2 regions of the Stenotrophomonas sp. PS02301 genome follow, and region 1 is predicted to be linked to the other one. Evidence: predicted binding sites of a transcription regulator. Region 1 holds the regulator's gene; the other holds the start of a gene.
The links. The regulator FliA, encoded in region 1, starts transcription of late flagellar genes. The targets are predictions, from matches to a motif close to TAAAGTTTNNCNNNCNNNGGCCGATAA.
Positions count from the first base shown of each region.

Region 1 (6,239 bases):
CCCCTTGCGCAGGAACGGATCGTCCTGGGCGTCGACCTGCGCTTCCAGACCGAGCAGGCCCTGGCGGCGGGCGATGTTGCTCCACTCCACTATCTGCTGGATCAGGTGGCGGCGGTCGCTGCTCGGCGGCAGGATCACCCACTTCACGATCTTGAAGGCGTGCTTGAACACGGCCGGCGAGGTATGCAGCAGGATCGAGGCGATGGTACCGACGATGACGATCACGAAGGCGGCCGGCGACCACAGCGACGCCAGACCGGCCCCCTTGAGGATGCTGCCGCCGACCAGTGAGGCCAACGCGAGGAAAAGTCCAATGAGGCTGAGTCTGTCCATGGGTCCGTTATCGGCTTGTGTGAATGGGACTTGAGACGCCGAAGGAATCCAGTGATGCGGCGGTCACACTTTCACGCGGTCAATCGTGGTGGGTACGCAGCCCGTCCACGTCCAGGATCAGCGCCATGCGGCCGTCACCGATGAGGGTGGCGCCGGCATAGCCACGCAACCCGCGCAGGGCTTTCGGAAGCGGCTTGATCACGACCTCCTCGCGGCCGCGCACCTGGTCCACCACCAGGCCGAAGCGGGCTTCACCGGCCTGCAGTACGACGATGGTCAGCAGCGAGGACGGCATCGGCTCGACATCGAGCCAGTGGCGCAGATCGACCAGCGCCAGCGTGTGCGATTTGCGGTCCAGCACGGCGCGGCCGTCGAACCAGCCCAGGGAGGTGTTGGGGGCATGCAGCACCTCCATCACGCGGGCCAGGGGCAGGGCGTAGACGTCTTCGCCGGCCTGCACCAGCAGGGTCGGCAGGATCGCCAGGGTCAGCGGCACGCGGATCATGAAGCGGCTGCCGCGGCCCAGCTCGGATTGGATCTGGATCTGGCCGCTGAGCTCGCGGATGCGGGACTGGACCACGTCCATGCCCACGCCGCGGCCGGAGATGTCGGTGACCTGCTGCTTGGTCGAGAAACCGGGCAGGAACACCAGGTGCAGGCATTCCTCGCTGCTCAGGCGGGCAGCGGCTTCCGGATCGATCAAGCCCTTCTCGCGTGCCTTCTGGCGCAGGCGTTCGGGGTCGATACCCGCGCCGTCGTCCTGCACTTCGATGCTGACGTAGTCGCCTTCCTGCTGCGCGGACAGGCGCACGTGGCCACTGCGCGGCTTGCCCTGGGCCTCGCGCAGGTCCGGCATTTCCACGCCGTGGTCGATCGCGTTGCGGACCAGATGGACCAGAGGATCGGCCAGCGCTTCGACCAGGTTGCGGTCCAGCTCGGTTTCCGCACCGATCAGCTCAAGTTCGACCTCCTTCTTCAGCGAGCGCGCGACATCGCGCGCCACCTTGGGGAAGCGCGAGAACACCTTGCCGACCGGCTGCATGCGGGTGCGCATGACCGCCGACTGCAGGCGGGCGGTGGCGATGTCCAACGTGGAGACCGCACGGTCGAGCTCTTCATCGTGCAGGCGCGCACGCAGGGTCTTGAGCCGGTTGCGTGAGAGCACCAGCTCGCCGATCAGGTTGACGATCGCATCCAGGCGCTTGGTGTCCACGCGCACGGTGTGTTCGGCTTCGGCGACCGGTTTGGCCGGGGCCGGCTTGGCGCCCGGTGCGGCCGGCGCAGCCACGGCGCGCGGTGCAGCCACCGGCGCGGCGGCACCGGCCTTGGCGCCGGGAACAGCGCCACCGTGCAGCTGGTCCAGCAGGGCTTCGAACTCGTCCTCGCCGATCAGGCCGTCATCTTTCTTCGGGGCCGCGATGGCGGTCGGTGCGGCACCGCCATGCAACTGGTCGAGCAGCGCCTCGAACTCATCATCGGTGATCATCTCGCCGCCGCTGGCCGTGGTGGCAGCCGCCGGCGCCGGCGTGGCCGGCCCGCTGACGTCGAACTGGGCGATCAGCTCCGGCGGGGCGTAGCCCGGCTCGGTCCCGGCCGAGACCGAATCCAGCATCGACTGCAGGTAATCCAGCGATTGCTGGGCCGCATCGAAGTGGTGGGCCTGCAGCGTGGCCTGGCCGGAGCGGGCCATGCCGAGGGTTTCCTCGGCGGCGTGGCACAGCTCGACCATCGCCTGGATGCCGAGGAAGCCGGCACCGCCCTTGAGCGTGTGGAAGCCACGGAACACGGCGTTGAGCTGGTCGGCATCCTGGGGCGCCTGCTCCAGCGACACCAGCTGTTCGCCGAGGCGATCCAGGATTTCCTGGGCCTCGAGGATGAAGTCGGCAGCGATATCGTCTGGCACAGCACTCATGATCGTTACAGTCCCAGGTCCGAGAGCAGGTCGTCGGCGTCGTTCTGTGACACCGCATGGCGATCCAGGCCCTTCAGGGCCGGGCCGGCCAGGCCGTTGTTGTCGCGCTTGTTCTCGTCTTCCTGCGGGGGCAGGCCGAGCGCACCGAAGCCCTCATGCACGCGACGCACGATCCCGACCACGCGGCGGATGATCTGCCCGGTCAGGTCCTGGTAGCTCTGGGTCAGCGCGATTTCGGTGAGGTTGTGGCGGATCCGGTCCAGTTGCTGGCCCTGGTCGGGCGTCAACCCGTTGGCGCGCAGCTGTTCGGTGAGCGAGCGACATTCTTCGGCCAGGTCCAGCGTGCGGTGGGTGGCCTGTTCGGTCATCGCCACCACGTGGTCCAGGCGCGCGCAGGCGTCATCCAGCTCGCCGGCTTCGCTGGGCAGGCTGGGCAGTTCGCCCAAGGCCTGGCCGAGCTCGCGGGCCAGGCGGTTCAGGCCGGCCATCATCGGCTGCGTGCGCAGCGCGGCGAGGGCGTCGATTTCCCGGCGCCAACCGGCTTCGTCACCGCTTTCCAGCGCGGCCAGGGCATCCTGCAGGCGCTGCACCAGCGCGGATTTGTCGCTCAGGGTTTCCATCAGGCGCTCGCCGCCAGGCGTTCGAAGATCTTGCCGAGCTTTTCTTCCAGGGTCTGGGCGGTGAACGGCTTGATGATGTACCCGTTCACGCCGGCCTGCGCCGCTTCAATGATCTGCTCGCGCTTGGCTTCCGCGGTCACCATCAGCACCGGCAGCGTCTTGAGCTTGGCGTCGGCACGCACGGCCTTGAGCAGGTCGATGCCGGTCATGACCGGCATGTTCCAGTCGGTGACCACGAAATCGAACGGCTGGCTCTGCAACAGCGCCAGCGCGGCATGCCCGTCCTCGGCTTCGGCCGTATTGGTGAAGCCCAGATCGCCCAGCAGGTTCTTGACGATACGACGCATGGTCGAGAAGTCGTCGACGATCAGGATACGCATGTTCTTGTTCAAAGCACTTTCCTCGATTTCAATGGTTCTCGAGGCCGGCGTCTGCCGCCTCGAAGATCTTCAGCCGGCCCCGCAGGCGCAGCACGGCCTGGCCATGGATCTGGCACACGCGCGATTCGCTGACACCCAACACGGCGCCGATCTCTTTCAGGTTCAGTTCCTGCTCGTAGTACAGCGACAGCACCAGCTGTTCGCGCTCGGGCAGCAGGCCGATCGCGTTGCCCAGCTCACGCCCGAACTCGCCGCGTTCCAGCACCTGCTGCGGGGTCGGGCCGCCCTGGGCGACGGTGTCCAGCTCGCCCTGGTCCTCGATCCGCGATTCCAGGCTCAGCACCTGGCCCCGCGAGGCGTCTTCCATCAGGCGCAGGTAATCCGGCAGCGGCATGTCCATCGCGGCGGCCACTTCGGTGGCGCTGGCGGCACGGCCGGTGCTCTGCTCCAGGCGACGGATGGTCGCGGCGGCATCCCGGGCGCGGCGGTGCACCGAGCGCGGCACCCAGTCGCCACGGCGGATTTCATCGATCATCGAACCGCGGATGCGGATCGAGGCGTAGGTTTCGAACGAGGCGCCCTGGTCGGCGTCGTAGCTGCGCGAGGCCTCGATCAGGCCCATCATGCCGGCCTGGATCAGGTCGTCGACCTCCACGCTGGCTGGCAGACGTGCTGCCAGATGATGGGCGATGCGGCGGACCAGATCCGAGTGCTGGGCAATGCACTCGTTGGCCGCGGTCCGCTGGACTTCTTTGTATTGTGCTGCGCCCTTCATACCGTCACCCCGCGTTGCTTGAGGATGCGTTCCAGGAAGAATTCGACCCCGCCACGCGGCTCGGTCGGGGCCTGCCAGCGGGCGGTGCGGCGCGCGATCTCGGTCAGCGCCAGGGCGGCCGGGCTGGACGGGTAGGCCTTCACCACCGGCTGCTGGCGCTGCACCGACAGGCGCAGCCAGTCATCCTGCGGCACGCAGCCCAGGTAGTTCAGCGAGACATCGGCGAGGAACTTCTCGCAGACGCGGCTCAGCTTTTCGTACAGCACGCGGCCTTCGTTCGGGTCGCGCACCATGTTGGCCACCACCTGGATCCGGTCCACGCCGCGCTCGCGCGAGAGGACCTTGATCAGCGCGTAGGCGTCGGTGATCGAGGCCGGCTCATCGCAGACCACCACCACGGTGTCCTGTGCGGCCTGGCAGAAGGTCAGCACGCCATCGGTGATGCCGGCGGCGGTATCCACGATCATGATGTCCAGCTCGCGCTCGAGCTCGGAGAACACGTTGACCAGGCCGACGTGCTCGGCCGGCTGCAGCTCGGCCATGTGGCGGCGACCGGAGGCGGCCGGGACCACCAGCACGCCGCCGGGGCCTTCCATGATCACTTCTTCCAGCGTGCAGCGCCCGGCGACGAGGTCGGCCAGGGTCACCTTCGGCTGCAGGCCGAGGATCACGTCGATGTTGGCCAGGCCGAGGTCGGCATCCAGCAGCAGCGTGCGCTTGCCCATGTCCGCCAGCGCCACGGCCAGATTGGCCGAAACGTTCGTTTTGCCCACGCCGCCCTTGCCGCCGGTGACGGCGATGGTGCGGACCGGGCCCAGCGGCTGGCTTCGGGTAGCCGACAACGGGAAGGTCTTGGTCAGCTTGGCGTACTCACGCGACGGCATGGTTCAACTCCGGGTTGCAGGGCATATCGGCCGCGCGGCGCAAATCTTCAAGGCGAAGTACAAGATTGGCCGCACTGGCACGGTGCAGGTCTTCAGGAACGTCCTGGCCATCGGTGACCCAGGTGATCGGCAGGCGGTGATCCACGGCCACCGACAGGGCGGTACCGAAGCGGCCGGTTTCGTCCAGCTTGCTCAGCACCACGCCCTGCGGGTTGGCGGCGCTGAAGCGGCGGACCACCTCGTCCATGTCGCCGAAGCTGGTGTTGGCCGGCAGCACCAGCAGGGTGCGGATCTGCTCGGCGGCACGCAGCCACTGCAGCTGGGCCGCCAGGGCGCGGTCGCGCGGGCCCAGGCCGGCGGTGTCGATCAGGACCAGCTTGTAGTCCTTCAGGCGTTCCAGCAGCTGGTTCAGATCGCTGCCGCTGCTGGCCTCGTGGACGGCGATGCCGAGCTGGCGGCCGAAGCCGTACAGCTGCTCGCGGGCGCCGATGCGGCCGGTATCGGTGGTGACCAGGGCGACATCGCGGGCGGCATGCGCCTCGGCGAAACGCGAGGCCAGCTTGGCGATGGTGGTGGTCTTGCCGGCGCCGGTGGGGCCGACCAGGGCGATCACGCCGCCGGCTTCCAGCGGATCGACCGGGGCGATCGGCAGCTTCTTGGAGAGCAGGCCGAGCATCAGGCCGCGGCCACGGTGGGCCTCGGTATCCAGCGGAATCTGCATGGCCACGTCGCGGCTGATGCCGGCGTCGAAGCCGTATTCGTCCATCAGGTCCAGTGCGGCGGCGCGCACCGGCGAGCCGCGCAGGCGCTCATCGGTGAAGCGGTGCATCTCGCGCTCGATGACATGGCGCATGCCGGCCACTTCATGGCGCAGCTGGCGGATTTCTTCGTCATCGCGCTGGATGACCGTCAGTTCCGGCACGCTGGCCACGACCGGTGCCGGTTCATTGGCGGCGGCGATGACGGTCTCGGCGATCGGCAACGGGAGGGCCGGCGGCAGGGCAGCAGCGACGATCGGCAAGGGCGCGAGCGCAGCGGCGACCGGCAGCACGGTCTCGTCCGTCTCCTCCAGTGGCGGATCGATCACGAAGCGGGCGCGGTTGATCGGGGCGGGTGCGGCGATGGCCTCTACCGGTGCGGCAGGCGAGGCGGCGGCGGCCTGCTCGACGTTGAACGGCGCGAAGATCTGCTCCGGCAGCGACGGTTCATTGACGGCAGGGCTGACGCTGGCGCGGGCCAGGGTGGCAGCGAAACCGTCGCTGCCCGGCGGCGGCACGATTTCGTTGGCGGTATCCAGGGTGCGACCGGTCGCGCCGACGGCGGCGCGGGCCAGTG
Region 1 covers NZ_JASCOO010000013.1:6,010-12,248, forward strand. Annotated here, with positions in the region: gene QMX81_RS05440 (flagellar motor protein) at 1-333, opposite strand, end outside; gene QMX81_RS05445 (chemotaxis protein CheA) at 413-2,245, opposite strand; gene QMX81_RS05450 (protein phosphatase CheZ) at 2,251-2,865, opposite strand; gene cheY (chemotaxis response regulator CheY) at 2,865-3,257, opposite strand; gene QMX81_RS05460 (RNA polymerase sigma factor FliA) at 3,274-4,020, opposite strand; gene QMX81_RS05465 (MinD/ParA family protein) at 4,017-4,904, opposite strand; gene flhF (flagellar biosynthesis protein FlhF) at 4,891-6,239, opposite strand, start outside.

Region 2 (4,091 bases), on a different contig from region 1:
CAGCAACTGGGTGGACTGCTCTTCCATGCTGCGGGCCGCCGCGGAGGCCTCTTCGACCAGCGCGGCATTCTGCTGGGTGCTCTCGTCGATGTGCTCGACCACCTGGTTGATCTGCTCGATGCCCTCGCTCTGCTGCTGGGCCGCGGCGCTGATGTCGGCCATGAGATCGCTCACGCGCTTCACGCTGACCACGATCTCGTCCATGGTGCGCCCCGCGCTCTCGACCTGGCGCGTGCCTGCCCCGACCTTCTCGACCGAGTCGCCGATCAGCTGCTTGATCTCCTTGGCGGCCTCGGCCGAACGCTGCGACAGCGAGCGGATTTCCGAGGCGACCACGGCAAAACCACGGCCATGCTCACCCGCGCGGGCGGCCTCCACCGCCGCGTTGAGCGCCAGGATATTGGTCTGGAACGCGATGCCGTCGATCACCCCGATGATGTCGACGATGCGGCGCGAGGAATCGTTGATCAGCGACATGGTCGAGACCACTTCGTGCACCACCTGCCCACCCTGCGCCGCCACCTCGACCGCGCCACCGGCCAGCTCATTGGCCTGGCGGGCGTTGTCCGCGGTGCGCCGCACGGTTGCGGTCAGCCCCTTCATCGAGACGGCGGTCTCCTCCAGCGAGGCCGCCTGCTGCTCGGTGCGCACGGACAGGTCGCTGTTGCCTTCGGCGATCTCGCTGGCACCCACGGCGATGGTGTCGGCCGCCAGCTTGATCTGGGTGATGATGCCGGCCATCGCTTCGACCAGCGCATTGATGCCCTCGCACAACTCGGCGATCGGGCCGGTCTTGTCCTGGGTGGCGATATGGCCGGTCAGATCGCCACCCTGCGCGGCCGCCACCACTTCACGCGTCTGCGCGACGGCCTGCTGCAGCGCCAGGGAGTCACGCACCTGGGCCGTGATGTCGGTAGCGTACTTGACCACCTTGAACGGCCGTCCGTTCATATCGTAGATCGGGTTGTACGAAGCTTGGATCCAGACCTCGCGCCCGCCCTTTCCCAAGCGCTTGTACTGGCCGGCATCGTACTCGCCGCGGCCGAGCTTTGCCCAGAACGCACGGTATTGCGCGCTCTCGCGATACGCCGGTTCGGCAAACATCGCATGGTGCTGCCCGCGCACCTCCTCCAGTGCATAGCCCATGGCAGCGAGGAAGTTCTCGTTGGCGGCCAGGATGCGGCCCTCGAGGTCGAACTCGATCACGGCCTGCGATGTGTTGATCGCGGCGAGCTGGCCGGCAAAGTCGGCCGCCTGCAATTTCTGCGCGGTGATGTCGGTCGCGAACTTGACCACCTTGTACGGTCGTCCGTTGCTTTCGAACACCGGGTTGTAGGACGCCTGGATCCAGATCTCGCGTCCACCCTTGCCGATCCGCCGGTACTGGCCGGCGTCGAACTCACCGCGGCCCAGGTTGGCCCAGAAGTCCCGGTACTCCCCGCTCTTCGCATACTCGGCATCCACGAACATGGCGTGGTGCCTGCCCTGGATCTCCTCCAGCGTGTAGCCCAGTGTCTGCAGGAAATTGTCGTTGGCATGCACGATGGTGCCATCGAGGTGGAACTCGATGACGGCCTGGACTCTATGCAGCGCCTTGATCTGCTCTTCGAGCTCGGCCTGCCGTTGCAGCGCGGCCGATGCCGCGCTGCCATGGGCCGCGCGACGGGAAACGAACCATGCCGTGAGCGTTCGCCACAACGACCCGGCGTCGGCGTCGGCGTCGCTGGCGCGACCTGGCACATGCGTGTGCAAGCCTGAAGTAATCATCGTTAGACCTCGGTGTCCGGTTAGCGAATAGGTCAGCGCCGGGCGGTGGCCCGGTGGCGGTATTCCGTTGGCTGGGACTCACGAAGATCGTCAGTGGGGATGACGCAACTTCGATGGGCTTCAAACACCGGGCGGGCCGGCGAACATGAACCATTTAAAAAAGGTGTACGGCCAGATATCCACGTGAGCAGACGGGCAGCAACTGCGAGTCATATAACGGCGGAGATTCTGAAACCTTTAGGGCGACCATCGGGCCGGCGCCGCGCAGGGCCGGCCGTGCTCATTCGCCACTTTCGCTCGCATCCAGGGCGTCGAGGGGATCCACGGCCCCGAGCGCGTCGGCCTCCACCTGGACGTTGTCGCGTCCCATCGCTTTGGCCCGGTAGCACTGTGCATCGGCCGCGGCGACCGCGTCATCCACGCTCATACCCCCGAACAATGGCGCGATGCCGATGCTGGCGCCCACACTCAACCGCCGCTGGTCCCAGGGGATCGACAACCCCCGCATCGCCTCGAGCAGATCGCTGGCGATGCGGCGGGCACGCTTGAGCGAACAGCCGGCCAGGATCACCGCGAACTCGTCGCCCCCCAAGCGCGCCACGATGTCCGAATCGCGCACGCCGTGCCGCAGCACGCTGGCCACCGCCCACAGCACGGCATCGCCGGCCAGATGGCCATGGGTATCGTTGACCGGCTTGAAGTGGTCCAGGTCGATATACATCAACGAGGCCGACTGCCCGGTCCGCGCGACCCGGGTGATGGCCTGCTGCAGGTGCGCTTCGAAGCCGCGCCGGTTGCTCAGCTCGGTCAGCGGATCGATTTCGGCCAGATGCCGGGCTTCACGCTGGCGCGCACGCTGCTGGGTGACGTCACGGATCACCCAGACCGCGCCGGTGGACTGGCCGTTTTCATCGCGCAGCCAGGCGCGGGTCAGGTCGACCGGCAGCAGATGCGCCCCCACTGACAGCAGCAGGTCCGAATGCAGGTCGACCGCATTGCTGTCCGGGTCGAGCAGCACGGCCACATCCAGCGGGGAGCGCGGCGCGTATTCGGTCGTGAGCTCCATCACCTCCTGCAGCTGGCTGCCCGCCAAGGCCCCGGCGCCCTCCCCGGCCAGCGCGCGGGTGGCCGCGGCGTTGGCGTACTGGATGCCGCCGTGCAGGTCCAGGGTCAGCACCATGTCGGCCACCGCATCCAACGTGACGCGGGTGCGCTGCTCGGATTCGCGAAGTTGCTGGCCGCTGAGCCGCTGGGCGGTCACGTCCTGGATCTGCGAAACGAAATGCAGCGGCTCGCCATTTTCCGTGCGCACCAGCGACACCGACAGCCGCCCCCAGACCAGGTTGCCGGCCTTGCCCAGGTAACGCTTCTCCATGTGGTAATGCTCGCGGCGCCCGGCCAGCAGGTCGCCGAGCAGGGCCAGATCGGTATGCAGATCGTCCGGATGCGTCAGCGTCTGGAAATCGATCTGCAGCAGTTCGGCACGGGTGTAGCCGAGGATGCCGCACAGCGAATCGTTGACGTCCAGCCAGCGCCCTTCCAGCGATACCAGGGCCATGCCCAGCGCCGCCGAAGAGAACGCGCCGGCGAACTTCTCCGCCGCGACGAAGGCCTGCTCACGCACCTGCAGCAGGGGCGTAAGGTCAACCGCCATGCCGACGTAGCCGATCCGGTTGCCGCCGGCGCAGTCCAGCGGGCTGATCGACAGGCGCACCTGGCGCCGCTCGCCGTCCTTGCGCAGGAAGGTCCACTGGTGCGACCAGGTGCCCTGCGCGGCGCGCGCGGTCAGCGCTTCGAAAATGGTCGGCATGCGCCCATCCGCGCCCACCTGGGGCTGCAGGTAGGCGCGCATCTCATCCGGATCGTGGAACAGCCCCGGGTTGACCCGGCCGATCACTTCATCGGGGCGGTAACCGAGCAGCTTCTGCGCACCGGTGTTGAACAGATTGACCACCCCATCGACATCGGTGGCGATCACCGCCACCTCATCAGACGCATCCACCACCGCCTGCAGGCGTTGGCGCATGTTGGCCGCCTCCTGGCGGGCCTGCTGCAGTTCGGTGACGTCGGCGTGGGCACCGGCCATCCACAGCGGGCGGCCCTGCGCATCGCGCTCGTAGACGCGGCCACGGTCCTGCACCCAGATCCAGTGGCCCTGTTTGTGGCGCATCCGGCACAGGCTGTCGTAATGCGACGAGCGACCTTCCAGATGATCCTCGAGCAGCGCATTGGACTGGGCCAGATCGTCGGGATGCACCAGCTTGAAGAATGTCTCCGGCGTGATCGGCGCAAGTTCCTCGCGCGTATAGCCGACGATCTCCGCC
Region 2 covers NZ_JASCOO010000002.1:76,864-80,954, reverse strand. Annotated here, with positions in the region: gene QMX81_RS01070 (methyl-accepting chemotaxis protein) at 1-1,767, opposite strand, end outside; gene QMX81_RS01065 (PAS domain-containing protein) at 2,048-4,091, opposite strand, start outside.
Region 2: the regulator FliA is predicted to act here: its motif matches at 1,981-2,007, upstream of QMX81_RS01070 (methyl-accepting chemotaxis protein).